DNA from 3 places in the Oceanobacillus sp. FSL K6-0127 genome. Region 3 is predicted to be linked to each of the others. Evidence: riboswitches for the same ligand, from Rfam matches in the RefSeq annotation. Region 3 holds a riboswitch; each other region holds the start of a gene.
The links. Region 3 has a riboswitch for preQ1 ahead of queF (preQ(1) synthase). Riboswitches for the same ligand answer to the same signal wherever they lie in the genome.

Region 1 (7,733 bases), 650 kb from region 3:
TCATTGACTCGGACAAAATAATTCCGATTGCCGGCTCGTGCGGTGAAAGACCTAACCCCAAAAATGTAACAGCCGCTTCATGTAATATAACGTGTGGAAATAGTAGCATAAATCCAATTAAGATTTGCGGACTTATATGTGGTAAGATGTGATGCAGTGCAATCCACCAACGCGGTTTTCCCATTTGTTTCGACATCTGAACATACTCAGCGGAACGAACTTGCAGCACCTCCGCTCGAACAACCCGAGCAAGGCTTGGCCAATGCGTGAGCATCAACCCAACTACAATTCCTTTAAACCCTCCACCTAATGTAAAAGCAATTAAAATAAGTGTCACCAAATGTGGTACACTCAAGAAAAGATCAATAATCCAGGAAATCAAGCGATCCGCTATTTTCCCCATCGACGCAGCAGCCATTCCCAGAACAAGAGCAATCAGCGCACTTCCTGTCGCCCCAAGTAAACCAACCCCGATACTGAGTGAAAGACCCATAATTGTTCTCGCAAACATGTCTCTGCCCAGCCAATCCGTACCAAATAAATGGTCGAACGATGGAGGAGCGTTTCGTTCAGTTAGATTGGTCGTTATCCTTCCTTCATCCAACAATAACCCACCTAATATGATACTTAATAAAAATAAAGCTGCGATAACAATTGTAAGAAGCATCCGCCTTCTCTGATTTAGGAGAGGCTGTTTATTTTTTTCTTCTGGAGTAGAAAGCATAACGATCTCCCCCTCTCATCCTAGGATCGAGCACCAAATAAATCAGATCAGCTATTAGATTGCCAATAAAAACAAATAACGTACTAAAAATAACAAGTCCTAATAATAGTGGGACATCCCCTCTTACGCCAGCTTCAACCGTTGCCTGACCTAAACCTGGATAAGAAAAAACCTGTTCAGCTAATACAGCGCCACCGAACAGTTCACTAAACGCAGCGAATTGTAAAGTAATTGCTGGTAAAGCTACATTACGCAGCCCGTGTCTCCAAAAAAGCACAATGCCACGCTCACCTCGCGCGCGGGCAAATAGTATATAGTCACTTTGAAGCACATCAATCATCTTTTGACGTGTATGAAGCGCTACATTAGCCACACCAAGTATACTTAATGTTATCGCAGGTAATATAAGGTGTTTAATTCTGTCAAGTAACGTAACATCCTCTGCAAGCACACCGGCAGGAACTCCCATCCCAACCGGAAACCATTTCAACCACACCGCAAAAACAATCAATACAAGTAAACCCATCCAGAATGTCGGTGTGGAAGCCAGTGTATAACAGTACCCTTTTATCAATCGATCAAGCCAAGTACCTTTTTTCATTGCGGCAACAACACCAAGGATAAATCCAATAACTCCTGATAATACCCACGCAGTCAGCATAAGCACCAAGGAGTTGATAAAACGCTCCCCAATAATATCAGCAACAGGGCGGCGATATATCATCGACGTACCTAAATCCCCAGAAAGAATTGCAGACCCCCAATTCATAAATTGAACACCAACTGGTTGATCCAGTCCCCAATATGCAGCTATTTTAGCACGTTGTTCAGGACCTACATTTAACATGTCCGCTCCAATATAAGCTTGAACCGGATCAATTGGAGAATTTTTAACTAATAAAAAGGAAATAAAACAAATGGCTACTAGTAATGTAGCCATTCGTATCCCTTTCATAAAAAGAAAAAAGCTCAGCTTTTTAACCATTTCGAACACACCTTTTAGAGGTTGTACACACTTTAATTACTCCATTTCCAATCAGCAATATTATCCGTTGCCGGCCATCCATGACCATGTACGTGGATGCGTTGATCACCAATATCCAAATTATCTTTAACAAGGTACAGGTGATCAATATTTACTAGCCAAGCCCACGCAGCATCACCTTGTACACTTACACCAGTTTCACCATCCCATTGAGCCTTTTTCCAAAAATCGATTGCCTCTTCTTCACTAGAAGCTGCAAGTGCCTGTTCAAAATATGCATCCACAGTTTCGTTCTCATAATAGCCAGTATTATAATAGTCGATTCCAGCATTATCGCTGCCGTAAATGTTATACATCTCATGTGGGTCGTGACTCCCCCAACCCATCAATACAGCACTGGAATACATATGCTGACCGATAACATCCCAGCTTCCGCCCTCGACATTAATTTTAATTCCAAGTGGTTCCATCATATCTGCAACAGCTATTGCAAGTGATTGTCGTATCGCATCGCTTGCTAAGTAATAAAGGGAGAACTCAGCCTTTAAGCCGTCCTTTTCTAAAATTCCGTCGCCATCAGTATCTTCCCATCCAGCTTCTTCTAATAGTGTACGCGCGCGGTCCATATCAGCATCCTCAATAACCGTTTCTGGATTCCACCACGGCAGCCCATCTACAGATGTATAAGCAGGGGTGCCATATCCTTCTAGCACACCATCTACTAACGCTTGACGATCAACAGCTATGTTTATCGCCTGACGAATTGCTACATCTGCTGTTACGTCATTACCAATTGGTAAACCGTCCTCTGTAACTTCTCCTGACTCTACAAAAGGAAAGACAATACCACGGTTATCCACTGTTTCTACTGCTTCTAATTTCATGCCAGGAACCTCTTGGTTACTAAATGCAGCTGGTATATATGCCATATCTACCTTACCTGCTTGAGCAGCAGCAAAGGAAGCGTCCTCACTTAAGAATAAAAAGGTAATCTGTTTAAAATAAGGTTCTGTATCATAATATTCAGGATTAGCCTCAACAATCAATTGCTGTCCTTTATCCCACTGCACAAGCTGAAACGGTCCCGATCCAATCGGATTCTCAGCATAATCCTCTGTATAGGCATGCTTTGGTACAATCCCTGTTGCTACGAGCGAATTAACAAATGTGGACTGAGGTTGTTTTAGCGTAAATTCCACCGTATATTCATCTATCGCTTCCACTTTATCGATTACATTAAGATCCACAACAGATACGTTATCCATTGCCGTTTCAAATGTAAACACAACATCTTCAGCGGTTAAAGGTTCTCCATCAGAAAATTTCACATTATCACGTAATGACACCGTCCAAACTTCTCCATCAACTTCATAACCTGTAGCTAAATCATATACAATTTCAAGATCATCATCTCTTTTTAAGAGCGTGCTTTGAAATAACGGAGAGCCGTAGCGCCCCCACCCTGTTGTTGGATCAAATCCAGTTTCCGGCTCCGAACCAAATGCTAATACAAGCTCATCTTTATTTTCTTCCTTCTCATTTGTTGCATCATCTGCTTGATCAGATTCCGACTGTGTACAGCCCGCCAATAAGATAGTAAAAATAAACATAGTCAACAAGCTAATTCCGATTATTTTTTTATTCATTTATTTCACTCCGATTTTCATTTAATATCCAAAATTAGATTCGCTCCACAGGAGCTAATGTAAACTTACCGTAGTCGACACCCTTTATACTTGTCAGCTGATTGCTTAGCTGTTGGATGTCTTTCGCTTTTCCTTTTACGATAATCAGCTCTAAACAGCTCGCTTGATTCAGATGAAAATGTGTCGTTGCCAAGATATTATCATGCATACGGTGCTGAATCTTTGTAAGCTCATCTACTAAATTTCGCTGATGGTGATTATAAAATAAAAGAACACTCCCAGCAACAATTTGTTCATCCTGCTCCCATGAGTGCTGTGTTAATGCATCCCGAACCAGGTCACGAACTGCTTCCGATCGGTTTTCATACCCTCTTTGTTTCACTAAATCATCAAATTTCCCAAGCAAATGCCCTTCCATTGACACACTAAACCTTTTTAATGAAGAGTCGTCCATGATTTCCTCCTTAACCGCTCACCTTGATTACATCAATTAAAAAATTACTTTTACTCTAATTGTATTCCTACATGCCAGTAACACGAATTTAAAAATTCGTAACACTGATACAACGAAAAAAATCGCACTTTTCACGCGACTTAATAGCTATTCTAATTTATCATTTTGGAATGATGTAGTCAATAAATACATTATGATTACGTAATGTATTCTCCATTTTAATGGTGTTATGTTTACATAAAAAAGTGTTACTATGCCACTCATTTTTTTCGATTAGGCTTAGCTTTTCTTTTTAATCAGTTGCCTTCCATTTGGTCTATTCTCTAAATATAAATAACCCTCCTTTAAGTAGATTAAAGGAGGTGACATGTGATAATAATCAATCATTTTATTAACTTTATGCAATTAATGTAAATTTGTTAAAAACCTACATCTCTACTCTTTTATTACAAAACTTGGCATTCGTTAATGGGATTCTTAGAAAGTGTATGAAAGTGTATGATGCATTCTCTTATGCTTTGAAGTAAAACAAGGCTTTAGACGAATGCCTAGTTGCACTTATGCAGCATATGAAAGTTTACATTCTTATCTGCTAAAAAAGACGAACTTGGTCACAATAGTAGTGGAGGATGATTATCGTGATATTTATATACAATGACTATGGCGGAACACATACAACTTCTCTTGCAGCAGCATATCATCTAAAAAAAATCCCGACTGACAAAGTTCTTACAAAAGAGGAGATTATGAGTGTAGATTATTTTAACAAATTAACAAAACACGATCTTGGAAAATTAATATTTCATGGATTAGATGAAGATGGAAATGCTGTTTATACCATAGGCAGAAAAGATAATAAATATGTTGTGCCAGCAATACAAAATCTTATTGAGCTATTACAGGAAAAATATAATTTTAATGAAAAAATAGTAATATCCAACACTTCACCGACCGTACCTATAGCTATATCAATTGGAGGATTTTTCTCTAGAGGTCTACACATTGACTTTATCGGCGTTCCATTACTTATAGCAGGTGCTAAACAGTGCTGTAATCAGATTAATCGATTAGTTGAACAGACCAAGAAAGCAAGTATTTCTAGAAATAGTAAAATTGTTGTTTTAGAAAATAAATCGTTCAATTAATGATTCTAGTATTTAACATGAAAGGAATCGATTCTCATGGACTACCCAACCATTCACACAAATTTCTGGGACGGAGTTATTGCTGTACCAGCTGTCGTGTTATTAACCCAATGTTTTAAAGTATTTCCTGTTCCACGTCAATACTTTCCTACCATAGCAAGCATTATTGGGTTTATTATTTCCATCTTTATTAGTCATAGAGGAGATTTATGGGCTGGTATATTTATGGGGGCTTTTTATGGTGCTGCGGCAGTAGGTACCTATTCTTCATTGAAAACTACTTGGTTAGCTTTTAAATATAGAAAGAGAAAGTCTAAGTCCCCATAGGCGTAAACAGTTCTTTAAAGATTGAAACTATCCATCCCGCTAAATAAACTCCGTTCTAAACAACAACCAACATCTAGTGGCAAATAAAATAATACGAAATATACTGCGGCATAACAGCGTGCTATTCTTCCAGCATTGCCTCCGCTTTAGTTGTCTCAACAGTGCCATGTGGATGATGTGGGGGGGCATATATTGTATAAAGCTTTAATGGAATATTGCCTGTATTGATTACATTATGCCATGTTCCAGCAGGCACCATAATTGCTGTATCGTCGTATACTCTTCTTTCAAAATTCAAGTTATTACTGCTTTTCCCCATTCTTACAATCCCCTGTCCTTGCTCTATTCGCAGGAATTGATCGGTATCTGGATGTATTTCTAAACCAATATCATCACCAACATGAATACTCATTAATGTAACTTGCATGTGCTCTCCTGTCCATATAGCAGTACGATACGTATTATTATTTCGTGTAGCCTTATTAATATTTATAACAAACGGTTGTGGTCCATAATCCTTCACTCGGAAATCTTCTTTTTTTTGTAATTGTTCATTCATTAGACTTCCATAATAAAACGGTCTTTCGTAAGGATAATGCGGTATGTTCGTAAAGTAAGGCAGAGGATACGGATAAAAATAGTACACTTTACTCATTCCCTTCATTCTATTCCAAATTTATTGTATGAGGCATGTTTAAGTAACGTGCCTATATGAATAAAAACATCCGTTTTAAAGTTATTTAATTATTTCCCATAAATAATTTTTATACATTAGTATTTACAAAGGCTTATAAACACTGGTATGATAGCATATGTTTCACGTGGTTCGAAACCATCCCACGATAAAAAACTAAGGAGAGAGATTAACATGAAAGTAAGAACTCTTGTGGTGAATGCGTTAATAGCTGCTTTATATATTGCTGTATCCGCACTCATTGTTCCATTCGGATTTACAAATATCCAATTCCGCATTTCTGAAGTATTTAACCATCTTATTGTATTTGATAAGCGCTACTTCTTTGGAATTGTAATAGGGGTATTTTTATATAACCTATTATTTTCACCTTTAGGTTGGTTTGATTTAGTCTTTGGTGTAGCACACTCTGCAATTTCATTAGCTATTATCATTCTAATAGCAAAATATATAAAAAATATATGGGTGCTGCTTGCTGCGAATACCATTGTCTTTACATTCAATATGTTCATTATTGCATTTGAATTGAAGCTTGCTTTACAATTTCCGTTCCTGTTGACCTGGTATACAACAGCCGTCGGTGAGTTCGTTGTATTAGCTATCGGTATCCCAATTATATATGCCCTGAATAAGCGATTAAAATTTAATCGTCTAATGTAAATAACCTCCTCGTTCGTTCACGAATGAGGAGGTTATTTTATTTCCATCATCCACAGATTTTGCTTATACTTAGGTTACGTAAAATCGGAAAGGATGGATAGCATGATTGTTCGAGAACGCAATCAAGAATTAATATTGATTCAGCAGGATCACCATGCAGCTATTTCCGGTGATATTGTGAAACAATGGAAGAAAGATTACTTTTTAGGAGACGGTTTACGAAGCTCGGTTGAATTCGCAGCATATCAGCATGACTGTGGCTGGAAGGAGTTTGACAAACAGCCATTTCTGAACGACAAAGAAGCAATACCCTACTCTTTTTTCGATTTTCCGATCTTACCGAAAATCGTTCTTTATAAGCATGGGATTGATGTGGTCCAACAAGTAGATTCATACGCTGCACTTCTATGCAGTGAACACTATAAACGCTTCCTTTTAAATCATACTTCTCTAGAAGCCCAGGAATTTGTTACAGCAGAAAACACACGGCAGCAATCAATTATTGCCACTTTAAACGAATTCAACAAACGTTTGTTTAATTTTCATTATGGGCTTATTCAGTTTAGTGATAACCTTTCTTTGTATCTTTGTTTGAATGAACCGGGTAATGCAATGAATGCCGGACATTCCTTTTTTAAAGATGGGATTCCCATGAATCAAGCATTGCACGAATTTTGCGACGAACACTTACAGTTACACTGGAAAAATGAGAACACAGTCGTATTAGATGACTTCCCATTTGAACAGCCGTTTGACGTCGTTATTAAACAAAAAGCAATACCAAAAGCCGATCTTTCAGCTAAAGGATTAATCGCTAGCTACGAGGAAGCAACCTTTGAAGAATGGAACGTAACGATCACCACTTTGTAACCAACAAAAAGAGCTGAACAGCTAGCCTCTTCCAGAGGATGTTCAGCTCGAATTTCTTTGGTTAATCCCATTCATATGGTGTTGTTTGGTAGACATAATAATTCAGCCAATTCGAGAACAATAAACTACAATGACTTTTCCATCGATGTAATGGCTTTTCATTTGGATCATCGTTCGGGAAGTAGTTCTCTGGCAATTGTGTTAGAATACCTCTCTGATGGTCCCGAT
Region 2 (7,733 bases), 270 kb from region 3:
CTGCTTAAATTATATCACGAAAGGGAACGTTTGTGCTGTTTAAGTGTTACTTTTAGATTGGGTTTAAGGGAAAATCTCAAATACTGTAAAGTTTAAAACATGGAATGTATTTGTTTCCAAATAAAAATGCAGCAGGATAACTGCTGCATTTTTATTATGATGACGAAATGCGAAAGCACCTCATCTTATTGTATTCTATTTCTTAGCAGCAGTAGCCACCATAGCCTCCATTGCCCCCGCCTGTATAAGCAGTGCCAATGATTATTAATAAAATAAATAATACGACTAACAAGGCGAAACCGCCAGAGCCGAACTCTTTACCTCCAACATCTTTACTCATTTTTTTCCCTCCCTATTTTCAAGACTACTTTACTTTATGCTGCGTTCATCAAATTGGGAGGGCTATTTACTCATTTTTTTTTCTAAAAATACTTATACATAATCACGCACATGATAAATTTTTCCGTTTTCCACATCATCATCTGTTAAAATATCAACCACTACTCCACCAACTAAATCTGTATCTTTTAGCAAGTTATTATCCTTAAATTCTTTAAACTTTTCCACATCGGCAAATTCATCTTCAGAGCTTGAACGTATTTTCTCTTGCATGTTTGTATCCATAATTCCTGGACTAAACGCGATTATTTTATGACCATTCTTCAATTCTTCCTGTTCAAGTGCAGCAGTTTTCGTATACATGTTCACACTCGCTTTAGTTGAACAGTAAGCACTCCAGCCATAAGATGGCTTTTCAGCTGCACCAGAAGTGATTACAACGCTAATTAACTGAACCCCTTTTTCCGTTGTCTTTTTTAGGAAATAATTTGTTATTGCCATCGGAGCAATCGTATTGAGATTCACATGTTTTGTAAGATCTGTAGTCTTTATATGCATCGATTGAGCAATTGGCTCAACCGTAGCAGCGTTATTTACTAAATAAACCGTTGTCGCTTCCTCCCAGAAAATAACATCGCTAATTTCATCACATACTGAATCCAATGTATTGATATTTGCCAGATCACAAGAGATATGCGTGAATAAATCTCCGTGATTTTCTAACTGATTATTCGTACTACGAGAAAGTCCAATTACATGAATATTTAAATCAATAAACAACTTGGCAATCGATTCTCCAAGCCCTTTCGAGACCCCGGTAACAATGGCATATTTCATTTCCACTCTCTCCTTTTAACGGTTTTTCATATTTTTATTTATCTTAATACAGAATTACCCCGAATCCGAAAAGGAGAAACGGGGTACTTTAATCATTCCTTATTAATTTCATCCCAGTAGTATACGAGTGTTTCCATCCCTTTATCAAAGCTATCTAACGGGAAGCTTTCATTTGGTGAATGCAAGCGATCCTCTGGTGTTCCAAATCCTAATAAAACAATTGGCATATCGTAAATTTCCTCAATCCATTCTACGACAGGAATCGAACCACCCATGCGAATGAAAATTGTTTCTTTATCAAAAGCTTTCGTATAACTGGCAGCAGCCTTTTTAATGAGTGGATGGTTCGGCTCTACTTTATATGCTTTAGAAGATAGTTTTTCTTTTTTCACTTCTAGTGTTACACCTGCAGGAGCAACTTTATTGACATGTGCTTCTAGTAATTCCTGAATTTTTTCAGGATCTTGTCCAGGAACAAGTCGACAGGTTATTTTTGCAGTTGCAGAAGATGGAATTATAGTTTTCGTTCCTTCTCCTTGATATCCGCCATAGATTCCGTTTATTTCAAATGTTGGACGTCCCATCGTGTGTTCTTTAGCCGTATACCCTTTTTCAGATACCGTCTCAGGTATACCAGTTGCTTCAACAAAATCCTCACTTGGAGCTTGTTCCATTAATTTCCTTTCAGCACCACTCAGTGGTTCTACATCGTCATAAAAACCATCTACTGTGATTACTTCATTTTCATCCTTCATTGATGCGAGTATGTGGCTTAATGCGATAATCGGGTTTCTTACTGCACCACCATACATACCGGAATGCAAATCATGATCGGGCCCATTTACGGTAATTTCAATGCCCGTAAATCCTTTTAACCCATATAGAATGGTTGGTTGATTTTTCGCCGCCATACCGGAATCAGAGATAACTGCAAAATCTGCTTGAAATTGCTCTTTCTTTTCTTGTAAAATGTTGTACAAATTCTCGCTGCCAATCTCTTCTTCCCCTTCAATGCATACCTTTACATTGAGCGGCAGTTTTCCTTCGGTTTTCATATAAGCCTCAAAAACTGCCAAGTGCATAAATACTTGTCCCTTATCATCACTTGAACCACGTGCATAAAGGCGACCATCTCTTACCTCTGCTTGAAAAGGATCACTTTTCCATTGGTCTATCGGGTCTACTGGCTGGACATCATAGTGCCCGTAAAAAAGCACTGTTGGGGCATCTTCTCCCGCCCCATTGTACGCAGCATATACAAGTGGATGACCTTCTGTCTCCTGCTTTTCTACCTTGTCAAAACCAATCTCTTTTAAGTATGTAACAATAAAGTCTGCCGCACGAGTTACATCTCCTTTGTATGCACTATCCGTACTCACACTCGGAATCGCCAGGAAATCACTCAATTTGGTTAGCAGACGTTCTCGGTTGTCCTTCAAATAGTATAATGCTTTTTCACTCATTAGACATTCCTCTCCTATCATATTGATATATAGTTTATTTTAGCATAACGGAAATGAAAAGGAATAGTTCGTCAAACTAATGGGTTTCGTTTTAGATATATATTAATAAATAAGGGTACAATTCTTTATTCAAGATTTGCACCCTTAAGTTCAAGATCACCTATTAAAGTTTCACATTCGCTATTGGAAATGGACTTTAAAGGGACTTATATCAAACACCACGTTTATTCCCCCATAAATAAGTGTGAAGCTGTGGCAATACCCGAACGTCGTTCAATTCTGAATTATTCATTACAAGGTCAACCAATCGTTCGTATTTTTCAAGTAAATATGGTAACAACTTATCCTGTTCTACTGTTTCCAAATCATCATTACCCACTTGCAGAAACAATTCTACATCAGGATACCTTTTGTGTATGTTGATGGCATATTGCAAATCTCCTTTCTCAAAGATGACCACCTTTAAACTGAAATTGCCTTGTTGCTTTTCCTCTAATGAACGGATGATAAAATCCAATGTTTCAAAATTTGTAGTCATTCCAGAGCTCGGTGGCTTAGGCGAAATCGTCAGATCATCTATCTTTGTAAACCATTTCTGCCATCTGCTACCTTGTGTTTCCAATGCAACCTTCACCTTATTTTCATGAAGTAAATCTACCAATGTATTCAATTGTGCCAATAATCCTGGATTCCCTCCAGAGATGGTAACATGCTGAAATCTTCCATCGCCCTTTTCAAATAAGGCATCCACTATTTTCTGCGGTTCCATCATTTGAATCGATTCCTTTTCTGAACCGTCCCAAGTGAATTTCGAATCACACCATGAGCAGGAATAATCACAGCCGGCCGTTCTGACAAACATCGTTTTTTGGCCAATGACCATTCCTTCACCTTGAATGGTTGGACCAAATATTTCAAGTACAGGTATTTTTCTCATAATGTTTTCTCCTTCGGTCGGTAAATACAATAGCTTGTGGGCGTTTCCCTTAAATATACCTGAACACAAGTTGGGTTATTCGACAGGGTGTTTAGGTATTCCTTAATGATTTCATATATAGTACGGGCAACCACTTCTGTTGTTGGAAAATATTCAGCGTCCTGGTCGGAGAATTTGGTATCTTCGTTCATCATACGATGATCAAATCGCTTATGAATTAAATCTTTTATTTTTTTAAAATCTACCAAAAAACCTGTGTGATCAAGCTCGTCTCCAGCAATGGTGACATTTGTAAAATAGGTATGCCCATGCATATTTTGGCATTTCCCAGCATCCTCATGTGGTACATAATGAGCTGCGGCAAATTGAAAATCTTTATTTAGTTCATATGCATAGGGATGTTCTGTAACTGGATAAATCTGTTGCATCATGAATCATCACTCCTTCGTTTATTTTGTATCTTTGGGAGCTTGTATCCATCCAAATAAAAAAAGGACAACACTAAGAAGATGCTGTCCATGCTCCTTAGTTTTTTATAGAGGGATGGAATTTCGAACCTCTCCTGCCAATACGCAGATTCTATTATTCACTTACCATCTTACTTTACCATATCTTTTGTTTAAGATTAAAGAATACATGTCAACATAGAAATGAATTCATTCATGGTATAGCAAAAAACGTTTCAAAGGAAAAGACGATAACCGATGATCGTCTTGTTTAACGTTTGCATCAGTTTACTATAATAATAGACAGCTAAAAATATAAGAAATATGTAAAAATAAGAAATAAAATTGAAGATACAATAATTCTAATCCAACTCAATTTTTTACTTATCCCTGCTCTTTTTTCTAAGTAATTTATATAACTAACTGTTAATATAAAACCAAAAAGTATAATTGCATATCCTAAATTATCATTTTCTTTAATCAAATACCTCATTGCAGCTATAGCAACGAGTATAATGCCGATTGTTCCCAAAGTCATATTGAAATAAAGAGCTTGTTTATTTTCCTTCAAAACTACCCTTCCCTCTAAAAAATTCCTCAGGTATATCCCTTTCAATTACTTAACAACCCCGCCCCGCAAACGATAAAAAGCCACTTCTCTAATTGAAGAGTAGCAACAGATCGTTCAATAAGAATTATTTATTTTTTCTCTAATGCCTTTACACCTCTGATTAGCCAATACAAAGCTATCCAAGGTAAAACAAATTTAGTAATCCATTCAATTAAAACAAATAAGAAGAAACTTTCAATGTTAAAAAACGGGAGAATTATGAAAAGTACTACTAAAATGGCACCACCAATGATGAAAATATTCATCGGATTATCACCTCTTCCATAGGTAAACTAATCTTTAATTTGGAAAAATAGTATCTTTTGAATAGGTAAACAGCCAAAATCTAACCTCTTTTCGAAAATAAATCTTTAACAAACCTATTACTATACTTCAATAAGACAGAGCCGGTGTCCTTTTACACTAAACCTACACCGTTAGTACCATTGCTACCATTTGCATCATAACCTAATAACTTTTCCTTAGATTTTCTTTACTTTTAACCATATGCCTTATTCCTTTACCTGCAAGTGGTTCGTCTTTAAATCTTGGTATAATGTGGAAATGGGCATGAAAAATATGCTGACCACCTACTTCACCACAGTTCCAACCAAGATTATATCCTTGAGGTTCGTGTTCTTTGTCTAAGTATTTTTTTACCTCTTGAAGAAGACTGTAAGTTGCTGCCCATTCATCCTGGGTTAAGTCAAATGCAGTTTCTCTATGATTTTTAGGAACAATGAGCCCTGCTCCTTCAAGTAGACCAGCTTTTATTTTTGATTGGTCTAATTGTAAAAAAAGACAATGTTCATTACTCAAAACAACTTTTTGTTTAGGTTCTGAATAGGGGTTACAAAAAACACACTTTTCCATGGTAATCTCCTCATTTTTTATTTCTCTTCTTAGTTACTTCTACATAACCCGATTCCAGCACATATTTATTCAGTTATAGCACCATCATTTGAAGAAGCATTAAATGGCATTAAATGAAACTTATTAAACAATCGTGCCATTTAATTGAAATATTCCATACTGCGGGTCAGTAAAAAATAAAAAGCAGCAGCTACTAATAATAAATTAACGATTGCTAACTTCTTCATACCTTCTTTTATACATATAACCAAGCCATATAAACTGCTAAACATCCAAAAAGCTATCAAAATTATCCAACCCAAATGGTCATTTCTATAATCGTCATCGAAAAACATTGTTATTGCACCTATAATTAAAAAGATAAGCAAGGTGTTAGTCCCAACTCTTAAAGCTTTAGTTGTTTTATCACTTTTCAATTTATCCCCACTTTTTTTGCGCTAAACTGCCAGTTACATTAAGAACAACATTTCACAAAATTATCTTACCATATATTAATAATCTTTTAAAAAATTCAATAATGTCCTCGTTATTTTAATAATAAAAACCGTCTGAACTAGACGGTTTTGTTTGTTAATTTATTAGTCAATCTAATGTGATTTGAGTTGTATTTTTTGTCAATACAACTCAAAACGGAACCACATTTAAATGAGTTGTTCCTGTTTATTGCTTAGTGCTATTTTTAAATCATCAATCAAGTCATCAGCATCCTCAATTCCAACCGATATACGAATTAACCCATTGGTGATCCCAAGCTCTTGTCTACGCTCAGCTGGAATTGAAGCGTGTGTCATTTTAGCCGGAACAGAAATTAAGCTCTCAACAGCTCCAAGACTTTCGGCTAATGTAAAATAGTTTACCTTACCAAGTACTTCATCTGCTTTTTCAGCACTTCCAACATCAAAGGACACCATGCCGCCAAACCCAGTTGTCTGCTGCTTCGCAATTTCATGTCCTGAATGAGTCTCGCGTCCAGGATAATAAATAGTGGAGACACTCTCGTGTTTTTCCAGGAACGAAACGATTTTCTTCGTATTTGCCTCAATTGCTTCCATACGAATAGCCAACGTCTTAATCCCCCGCATAATAAGCCAGGAATCCTGTGGTCCAAGTACCGCACCAACTGAATTTTGGATGAAATGAAGCTTTTCTGCAAGTTCCTCTGTATTTACAACCACTAATCCAGCTACTACATCACTGTGTCCTCCAATATATTTCGTTGCACTGTGAAGTACAATATCTGCTCCTAAATCTAATGGCTGCTGCCAATATGGTGTTGCAAATGTATTGTCCACAATTAAAAGAATATCATGCTTTCTGGCAATCTCAGCCATCTTTCGAATATCCGTAATTTTTAACAATGGGTTTGTAGGTGTTTCTACAAATATTGCCTTTGTATTCTCTTGTATAGCAGCCTCCACTTCATCTGAAGAGCTTGTATTGGTAAACGTATGCTCTAAATCAAAACGATTAAGCACTTTTGACATCAAACGATAAGAGCCACCATAGACATCATCGGTTAATACAACATGATCTCCAGCGTTAAATAACATCATAACAGATGTCATGGCACCCATTCCTGAACCAAAAGCAAAGCCTGCCTTACCATTCTCAAGGTCGGCAATGACTGTCTCCAGTGCATGACGAGTAGGATTGCCTGTTCTTGAATATTCATATCCACGATGCTTACCTACTTCATCCTGCTTATACGTACTTACTTGATAAACCGGCACAGAAACAGCTCCTGTTTGTTCATCTCCCGTTATACCGCCATGAATCATTTTCGTTTTTGCACGCATGATTATTCCCCCTTAATTTCTAAAATTGTTCATATATTTGCTTACTTAGATAACGGTCACTCGAATCTGGAAAGATTGTAACAATTGTAGTTCCTGGTTTGGCATGTTTTGCCTCATTTAGGGCTGCAGCCATCGCAGAACCCGAAGAACTTCCAACGAGCAATCCTTCTTTTGCCGCAAGCATCTTCACCATCATAAAAGCATCCTTATCTGTAATCGTGTAAATATCATCAAAATGTTCGCGATTCATATAATCTGGAAGGAATTCCATCCCAATCCCTTCCGTCAAATGTGGGCCTGATTTGCCGCCATTGATAATAGAACCCTCTGGCTCAACAATTACCGTTTTAACGGCAGGATTTTTTTCCCTTAGAAATGATGCTATACCTGTAAATGTTCCACCAGACCCAGCACCAGCAACAAATACATCCA
Region 3 (7,733 bases):
AAAGAGCTAGTAAACTTTTATCTGAATAATAAAGACCGTTGGGATTTTCTCAACGGTCTTTTAAGTATATTTTCTATTAAATTAACTTGTTCTAGGGTTATCCTCAGTTGGGAACTACACTTATATCTGATGCCTCATACCAATAATCTTGTCCCCTATTACCTCTTTCATATTCAATACTTATTAAAAAGTTATCTGCCGTAGAACTATTTAATACAGTTTGAATACCTCTTGAGCCTAGGTCATTGCTAATTATAAAACTAGATAGCAACCCTGAAGCTCCACTTGCTCCTATGCTAATTCCAAAATTGGAAAGTGGATATGTCACTATTCCAGCAGCAATGCCAAAGCGTACATTGTCTAATACATCTTCAGAGGATTCTGCATATTCTATTTCGTGAAGGAAATTAACTAGCTCACTTCTCGTTATGCTTTCACTAGTTTCAAAGCTTAGACCAATTTCTTGAGCTTCGTAAGGTGTCACTCCAATTACCCGACTAACTGCTGCTGAGACATTAAAAGCGAACGCAGAGGCTAAAAACGATGCTACTACTCCCATAATAAGTATTTTTTTAAAGATATTAACAACCTCCAAATTTTATAGTAAGTCGCGACTTAATGGAAGGATAACACACTAAAGGGAAATTTCAAAATAATAAATTAAGTAAAAATTTTGCTTATTTTAAATGGTAATAAAACGTGAAAATTCAGATAACGTTGTGTATTTAAGTTTCGTTAGAAAAGACCCTGTACTCTATATAAAAAATGTTATCAACTCCACGTTTTAAAAGAGGTTGATAGAATACTACAACTCTACTGTAAAAATAAAGAAAAAAGCGAAGAGTTTCCTCCCCGCCCGTTAAGATATTTTCATTTCCGTACTGTCCATATTGATTCGTCTTTGCTCTGCTGCTTTTTTTCCATGAACGATATAGTAAATTCCTACACTTAATAGAACAATAACCGCCATTGCAATATATAATCCTCTAAATCCAATAAGAGGTAATACAAACCCTAACAAGAAAGGTCCGACACCGATACCGAAATCAAAGAACACAAAGAATGTAGATGTTGCAAGTCCAATTCGTTGCCTTGGAGCCTGATTGACAGCAATTGTTTGAGCACTTGATTGGAAAGTTCCGAAACCAACTCCGATTACCGCTCCAGCTAAAAGCAAACTGATTCCAACACTTGCTTGACTTAAAATAACTAATCCCACAGCAAATAGTAAAAGCGATGGATATACTACGCTGTTCTCGCCTTTTGCATCAAATAACCGGCCAGTAAAAGGTCTAGAAGCTACCAGAAAAATTGCATACATGATAAAGAAAAAGCTAGCCGCATCTACCAAGTTGATTTCCGCTGCATATGCAGAGAAAAAGGATAAAATACTAGAATAAACAAAACCTACAGTAGCTACAAGAATCGCGATTGGAATAGTGGTTTTTTCAAAGAAATCATTAATATGAAATCCTTTTCGCGTTGGGGTCGGTTCATTCACAATATCTACCTTTGGTACACGTAAGAAAACTGTTGCAATCAATGCAACAGCTGCGAAGACAGTAGTAGCGATAAAAATCATCGGATTGTTAAAGTGTTGACTAATATACAATCCTAGGAATGGACCGATTGCCATGGCTAAATTTGTACTTGTTGCAAAGTACCCCATTCCTTCACCACGCCTTACAATTGGGATAATATCTGCCGCAATTGTACTCGTAGCTGTCGTACTAATTCCAAAAGCAAAACCATGAATAAAACGAATGACTAATAATGCAGCCAAATTATTGACTGGGAAATAAAATAGCATAAAGACCAAAAATAAAGCGAGCCCAAAGAGCAGCAATTTCTTTTTGCCTACCTTATCTATAATTCTTCCGGCAATTGGACGGACAAGCACTGCTCCAAGCACAAAAATACTCGATGCAAGCCCTGCCTGACTTTGGGAGGCATCGAATTGATCTACAGCATAAATAGCTAACGTTACAATTAACATATAAAACGAAATAAATAACAAAAAATTGGATGTCGCGACCATAATAAAGTCCTTCGTCCATAATTTAGGTTTTTGACTCATACTGGTACTTACTCTCCTTACTTAAGTTTATCTCTTAGTTGCTGAATTGTTCGAAACGAAGCTTCCATTTCTGTTTCAGAAATTTCTGCTAGTAATGATTGTTCAAATTTATTGACAACATCATAAGCTTTTTCATACATTTCCAAGCCTTTTTTTGTCAATTGCATCTTCCGCTCTCGCTTATCCTCACTTGGAAGTCGTTCAATTAATTGTTGTTCCTCCAGCCGTTTGACAGTACGAGATATCGTCGGCTTCTCAACATCCAAATAATTCGTTATCTCTACAAGAGTAGCCGATCCGCACTGCTTTAAATAATAAACAATGCTCCATTGGGAATAATATAAACCTACTTCAACTAGATGCTCATTCAATTTTTTCCTAAACGTTCTTGTAAATTGCATGTTTAATTGAAAAAATCGTTGGGACAATTCAAATCCCCCCTAAAAAGTTACCTAAGTAACTATATACCATTTTAACATAAAAGTCTAGGGCAGATGGGGATGTTCATTATTTTTTAATTGGATAATCGAAAAACAGATAATGATTGCTCTTCTCATTTCAATTATTTATCCCTAACGCCCACCTTTTTAACTGTCTTCCATACATAATACAAACTTTCTTTGGAAATATAACAACAATGGTTTAATCAAGTTTATGGTACTTTTAAACAAAAGAATGGAGGCTTTTTTATGGTTCAACATAACCCACACGACCAGATTCAACAAGCTACTCAACTTGTCCACCAGTCCATGGAATCGATCCAATCAGCAAAAGATCATGCAAGCGTAGACCATCAGCAATACGAACAAGCTACTGAGCAGCTGCAGCGGGCTGAAGATGTATTGCAGCAAGCACAGAACCAATACGGAGAGCAAGCCCTGCAGAACCCTCAATTTCAACAAACACAGGAATTGCTGCATAATTTAAGGCAGCAGCTTCAAAAGGTAGATCGTCAAGAAAATAGAAACTTTTAATGAAAACCCTTATCCTAAGATTAAGTTAAATAAACGCAAACAAATAAGGGATTCGTCATCACTCTTCGATTTGACGAATCCCCCATACTATCTTAACAAAACATTGAATATATTTAATTACAATCCTATCCTAATTTTAACGATTATCAACCTTTTCAGGATACATATCATGATTCAACATACGGTGTTCTGCCATTTGTTCATATTTTGTCCCAGGTTTACCGTAGTTACAATATGGATCAATGGAAATCCCGCCACGTGGTGTGAACTTACCCCATACTTCAATATATCGCGGATCCATTAGCTTGATTAAATCGTTCAATATAACATTTACACTATCCTCATGAAATCCGCCATGGTTGCGATAGCTGAATAAATACAGTTTGAGCGATTTACTCTCTACCATTTTTACATCAGGTATGTAACTAATATAAATCGTTGCAAAATCAGGTTGCCCTGTCATCGGACATAACGTCGTAAACTCTGGAAAATTTAATTTTACAAAATAATCCCGATCTTGATGGTTATTTTCAAATGCCTCCAGCACTTCTGGATTATATTCATATACATAGGATGTTCCTTGGTTTCCTAGTAAAGTCAATCCTGACAAATCTTGTTCCTTCATGTAATTCCCTCCACTTATTTGTTTTCAGATAAAAATCTACCTTGCAGACCTACCAAAAAAAGCCGTGTACCCCTAAGGCACACGACTTTAATCGCATCACTTTCCTTAGTTTTTTATAGAGGGTTAAAGCTAAGAACCTCTTTCGCATATTTACGAGTTTATTATATAGATGAATTATATATATGTCAATTTACACAAAACAGCATAAGAGGTAGTTTAAAGTAAAATTTTCCATTTACATAGACTTTTCTGTCAATAGGTGTTATAAAAGAAAAGCACCCTTATCTGTGCAACGACATCTATATCAACGATGCTAGCATCGATCATGAAAAACCTGGTAAAAGGACTTGGCTCAATGCTTGAATCTAGCAGTAAAAGCTAAGTCCTTTTATCTTCATATAGGCAATTTATTTTAAACATCATGCCTTTTTCAAAGCCTAAACATCTAAACTTTTTTAACAAATTCAGATTTCAGCTTCATTGCTCCAAAGCCATCGATTTTACAGTCAATATCATGATCGCCATCAACTAAGCGAATATTCTTCACTTTCGTCCCTACCTTTACAACAGATGAACTTCCCTTTATTTTCAAATCTTTAATTACAGTGATTGTATCCCCGTCTTTTAGGACATTTCCGTTTACATCTCGAATCACATGCTCATCTTCATTGTTTTCCTTACCTGATTCTATAGTCCATTCATGCACACACTCTGGACATATAAATAGATTTCCATCTTCATATGTATACTCCGAATTACACTTCGGACAGTTTGGTACTTCATTCATCACATGCTTCCTCCATCCATTATATATGCTCTTATCATGCCATATACGTCCTGCATTAACAACCTTCCCCGAATTGTATAATGAAAGTTCCGCGAATCTACTTTAAATGATGTTCAAACTAAAACAAGCAATGCCAGAAAATAACCAGCATTGCTTACTAAAATCCCTATTTCGTATAATTATCAAAATATCCTTGGATAAAGACAATCGGCGTACCTTTGTCGCCACTTCCTGAAGTCAAGTCAGCAAGAGAACCAATTAAGTCCGTAAGCTTTCTCGGAGTTGTCCCTTGTGCTTCCATTGCTCCAACAAGATCCTCATCTTTTTCATTAATAAATTTTGAGATTGCTTGCTGCAGTTCCTCGCCTTTCAAATCGGAAAAATTATTATCTGCAAGATATTTTAATTTTACTTCATTCGGTGTTCCCTCAAGTCCAGCTGTAAAAGCAGGAGATACTACTGGATCTGCGAGTTCCCAAATTTTACCTACAGGATCTTTAAATGCTCCGTCTCCATAAATCATTACTTCCACATTTTTTCCTGTTTTCTCTTGCAGCATACTTTGAATTCGGTCCACTGTCGGCTGGCAATTACGCGGGAAAAGCTTTACCTTATCTTCTGTTGATTTGTTTGAACCCAACAGTCCATATTCCTCATTATATCCACTGCCATCAATTGACTCTGCCAGGATATTATCAAGGCTATAAACCTTCTCCCCACCATTTGCTTCCAAAATTCTTTTCGTTCTGAATCTCGTATGAATATCACAAGCAAGCACACTCTTTGTATAATCTAGTATTGACTTCGGATTGTTCGAAAAGATAACCTCACATTCAACCCCAAATTCCTCAATAAGTGATTTATAATACTCAATATAATCTACACCAGTAAATGTATGCTTCAAATATCCAAAGTAATCACGGAATTGTTTTTCTGTTAAAACATCTGTCCAAGGATTAACTCCTTTTTCATCAAGCATATCAATACTCACTAAGTGATTCCCAACCTCATCTGACGGATAGCTGAGCATTAACACAATCTTTTTTGCACCTTTTGCAATTCCACGAAGAATATTTGCAAAGCGATTTCTACTTAGGATTGGGAAGATAACACCCACAGTATCATCTCCAAATTTCGCGTGGACATCGTTCGCTATGGCTTCAATTGTAGCGTAGTTTCCTTGTGCACGAGCAACAATTGATTCTGTCAAAGCAACTATATCTTTATCATTAATTTGAATTTTTTCTGTTTCTGCAGCATGTAACACACTATCAACAACGATTTCCTCTATTTGATCACCTTGATTGATAATCGGACAGCGAAGACCTCTAACTACAGTTCCAACTACTCTTTCCAATCGAATCGCTCCTTCAATGTTAATGTCATTATGTATCTCTTTACTTGTAATATACATGGTATTAATGATATAAGTAAAATGAATATAACTAATATCAGATATAAGGAGCACTTATATGGCTAGCAAATTAGATTTATATAAGATATTTTGCAAAGTAGGAAAAACGAATAGTTTCTCGAAGGCAGCTGAAAGCCTTTATATGACACAGCCAGCTGTAAGTCAGGCAATTATGCAGTTAGAAAGAGATTTGGATACCCGACTTTTCAAGAGAACACCCAAAGGCGTAACATTGACACTTGAAGGCGAGCTTTTATTCGAATACGCAAATTCCGCAATTAATTTAATTGATGCTGGAGAGGAAAAAATATTAGAATTTAAAAATTTAACGACAGGAGAGTTAAAGGTCGGAGTGGGGGATACAATTTCCCAGCATTTCTTACTTCCATATTTAGAAGATTTTCGTCATAAGTATCCTAAAATTAAATTTCATATTGTTAACGGAACGACTTTAGAGCTTTCTTCAGCTTTAAAGTCAGGAGAAGTCGACATTATTCTTTGTAATTTCCCGCTGAACGATCCAACATTTGAGCAAATCCCTTGTATGGATACCCATGACATCTTTGTTTGCGGGGAAAAGTTTAAATATATTTTATCCAAGCCATTGAGCTTCAAAGAATTAGTAAAGCTCCCTTTAATATTTCTCGAACCAAAGTCTAATTCAAGAAGATATGTAGAAAATCAGTTGAAATCAAAAGGAATAACAATCGCTCCTGAAATGGAATTAGGCTCGTATAATTTGTTATTGGAATTCGCCAAAATAAATTTAGGGATTGCATGTGTAACAAGAGAATTTTCCTTTAGTTATTTGAATAGCGGTTTATTATATGAAGTGAAATTAGAAGAAGAGATACCGAAAAGAAGTATTGGAATCTGTTTCTTAAAGAGTGTTCCACTTTCTCCTGCTTCGACAAGGTTTGTAAAAATTATCCAAGGGGATTCAATTGGAAATAGGGTCTTTCCCTCTAAGCGGGCGCATTAACTGAAAGTGGATCGTTGTATTTATTACGATCCACTTTCAGTTAATCTTTAGTTATTAGAATATTTTTCAACCAATACTTATTTCATCCGTTTATAATTTTTATGGTTTACAACTGTTTTAATTGGTTCTCCAGTTCCTTTATGATCACCAATTTTAACGATTACAGAGTTTTCACGAATCATGAGGACCTCTCCGGTTTTTCCCTTTTGTTCACCTTTTACGATTTGGATTTTATCCCCTTCGCTTACCTTCTTATCAACATTTGCTGTTTTATTCTCTTCTGACATGTCCAATTCCTCCTCTAAACCAACTAAATTAATCGGCAGTGCATTGTATTTACCTTATTTTAACACTCAAGCTAATCTTACAATATCTTTACAGTAACTTCACTTAATTTTAATTGAAACCTACTTTATTTAACATAATTAGGTTTCGATATTGCGACAACCTTATAAACTTGCCATTAAAGATTATCCTCTACACGTTTATCATGTTATATCCCATCTGTCAAGTCACTAAATTTATTTTGTTATTAAAAACGCTTTAAATTCAAAATTCCATTTGTTACTGGCCATATATTTCCTCCCATTCCTAACTCCTCCTATTCTGTTATACCATTGAAACATCCATCATTAACTTGCAATAATTTTCATCACATTGTTAACTTATACCTGTTTGTCATGGTTGCAATTTAGGGTAGTATATAGTGTATCATTCATTTCAAACTGGAATTTCCTTAAGAGAGAGGAAGTGTGTGACGTTGGAAATTTGCTTTATGCGTAATCGTAGAAAACCAGCAAAATTCGCAAGACTACTATCAAAAGCTGCTAAATATTATGGTATTGACTTAATTTATTGTCATCCAACCGAGATT

Region 1: another riboswitch for preQ1. It lies ahead of MHH64_RS04905 (QueT transporter family protein); the one in region 3 lies ahead of queF (preQ(1) synthase).
Region 2: another riboswitch for preQ1. It lies ahead of queD (6-carboxytetrahydropterin synthase QueD); the one in region 3 lies ahead of queF (preQ(1) synthase).

The regions. Positions count from the first base shown of each region.
Region 1 covers NZ_CP150287.1:990,458-998,190, reverse strand. The annotation lists gene MHH64_RS04940 (ABC transporter permease) at 1-724, opposite strand, end outside; gene MHH64_RS04935 (ABC transporter permease) at 696-1,709, opposite strand; gene MHH64_RS04930 (ABC transporter substrate-binding protein) at 1,742-3,355, opposite strand; gene nikR (nickel-responsive transcriptional regulator NikR) at 3,390-3,809, opposite strand; gene MHH64_RS04920 (DUF3189 family protein) at 4,448-4,954, shown strand; gene MHH64_RS04915 (hypothetical protein) at 4,991-5,281, shown strand; gene MHH64_RS04910 (cupin domain-containing protein) at 5,403-5,936, opposite strand; PreQ1 riboswitch class I at 6,097-6,141, shown strand; gene MHH64_RS04905 (QueT transporter family protein) at 6,150-6,635, shown strand; gene MHH64_RS04900 (DUF3891 family protein) at 6,738-7,505, shown strand; gene metA (homoserine O-succinyltransferase) at 7,567-7,733, opposite strand, start outside.
Region 2 covers NZ_CP150287.1:1,905,979-1,913,711, reverse strand. The annotation lists gene MHH64_RS09615 (YjcZ family sporulation protein) at 203-340, opposite strand; gene MHH64_RS09610 ((S)-benzoin forming benzil reductase) at 433-1,176, opposite strand; gene MHH64_RS09605 (dipeptidase) at 1,269-2,639, opposite strand; gene queE (7-carboxy-7-deazaguanine synthase QueE) at 2,851-3,576, opposite strand; gene queD (6-carboxytetrahydropterin synthase QueD) at 3,573-4,007, opposite strand; PreQ1 riboswitch class I at 4,096-4,142, opposite strand; gene MHH64_RS09590 (hypothetical protein) at 4,330-4,593, opposite strand; gene MHH64_RS09585 (HIT domain-containing protein) at 5,101-5,505, opposite strand; gene MHH64_RS09580 (hypothetical protein) at 5,646-5,921, opposite strand; gene MHH64_RS09575 (bifunctional cystathionine gamma-lyase/homocysteine desulfhydrase) at 6,147-7,301, opposite strand; gene MHH64_RS09570 (cysteine synthase family protein) at 7,321-7,733, opposite strand, start outside.
Region 3 covers NZ_CP150287.1:1,639,412-1,647,144, reverse strand. The annotation lists gene MHH64_RS08255 (hypothetical protein) at 104-559, opposite strand; gene MHH64_RS08250 (MFS transporter) at 860-2,077, opposite strand; gene MHH64_RS08245 (MarR family transcriptional regulator) at 2,095-2,505, opposite strand; gene MHH64_RS08240 (hypothetical protein) at 2,767-3,051, shown strand; gene queF (preQ(1) synthase) at 3,188-3,676, opposite strand; PreQ1 riboswitch class I at 3,776-3,822, opposite strand; gene MHH64_RS08230 (zinc ribbon domain-containing protein YjdM) at 4,122-4,463, opposite strand; gene MHH64_RS08225 (coenzyme F420-0:L-glutamate ligase) at 4,630-5,820, opposite strand; gene MHH64_RS08220 (LysR family transcriptional regulator) at 5,936-6,859, shown strand; gene MHH64_RS08215 (DUF2187 family protein) at 6,937-7,146, opposite strand; gene MHH64_RS08210 (YheC/YheD family protein) at 7,635-7,733, shown strand, end outside.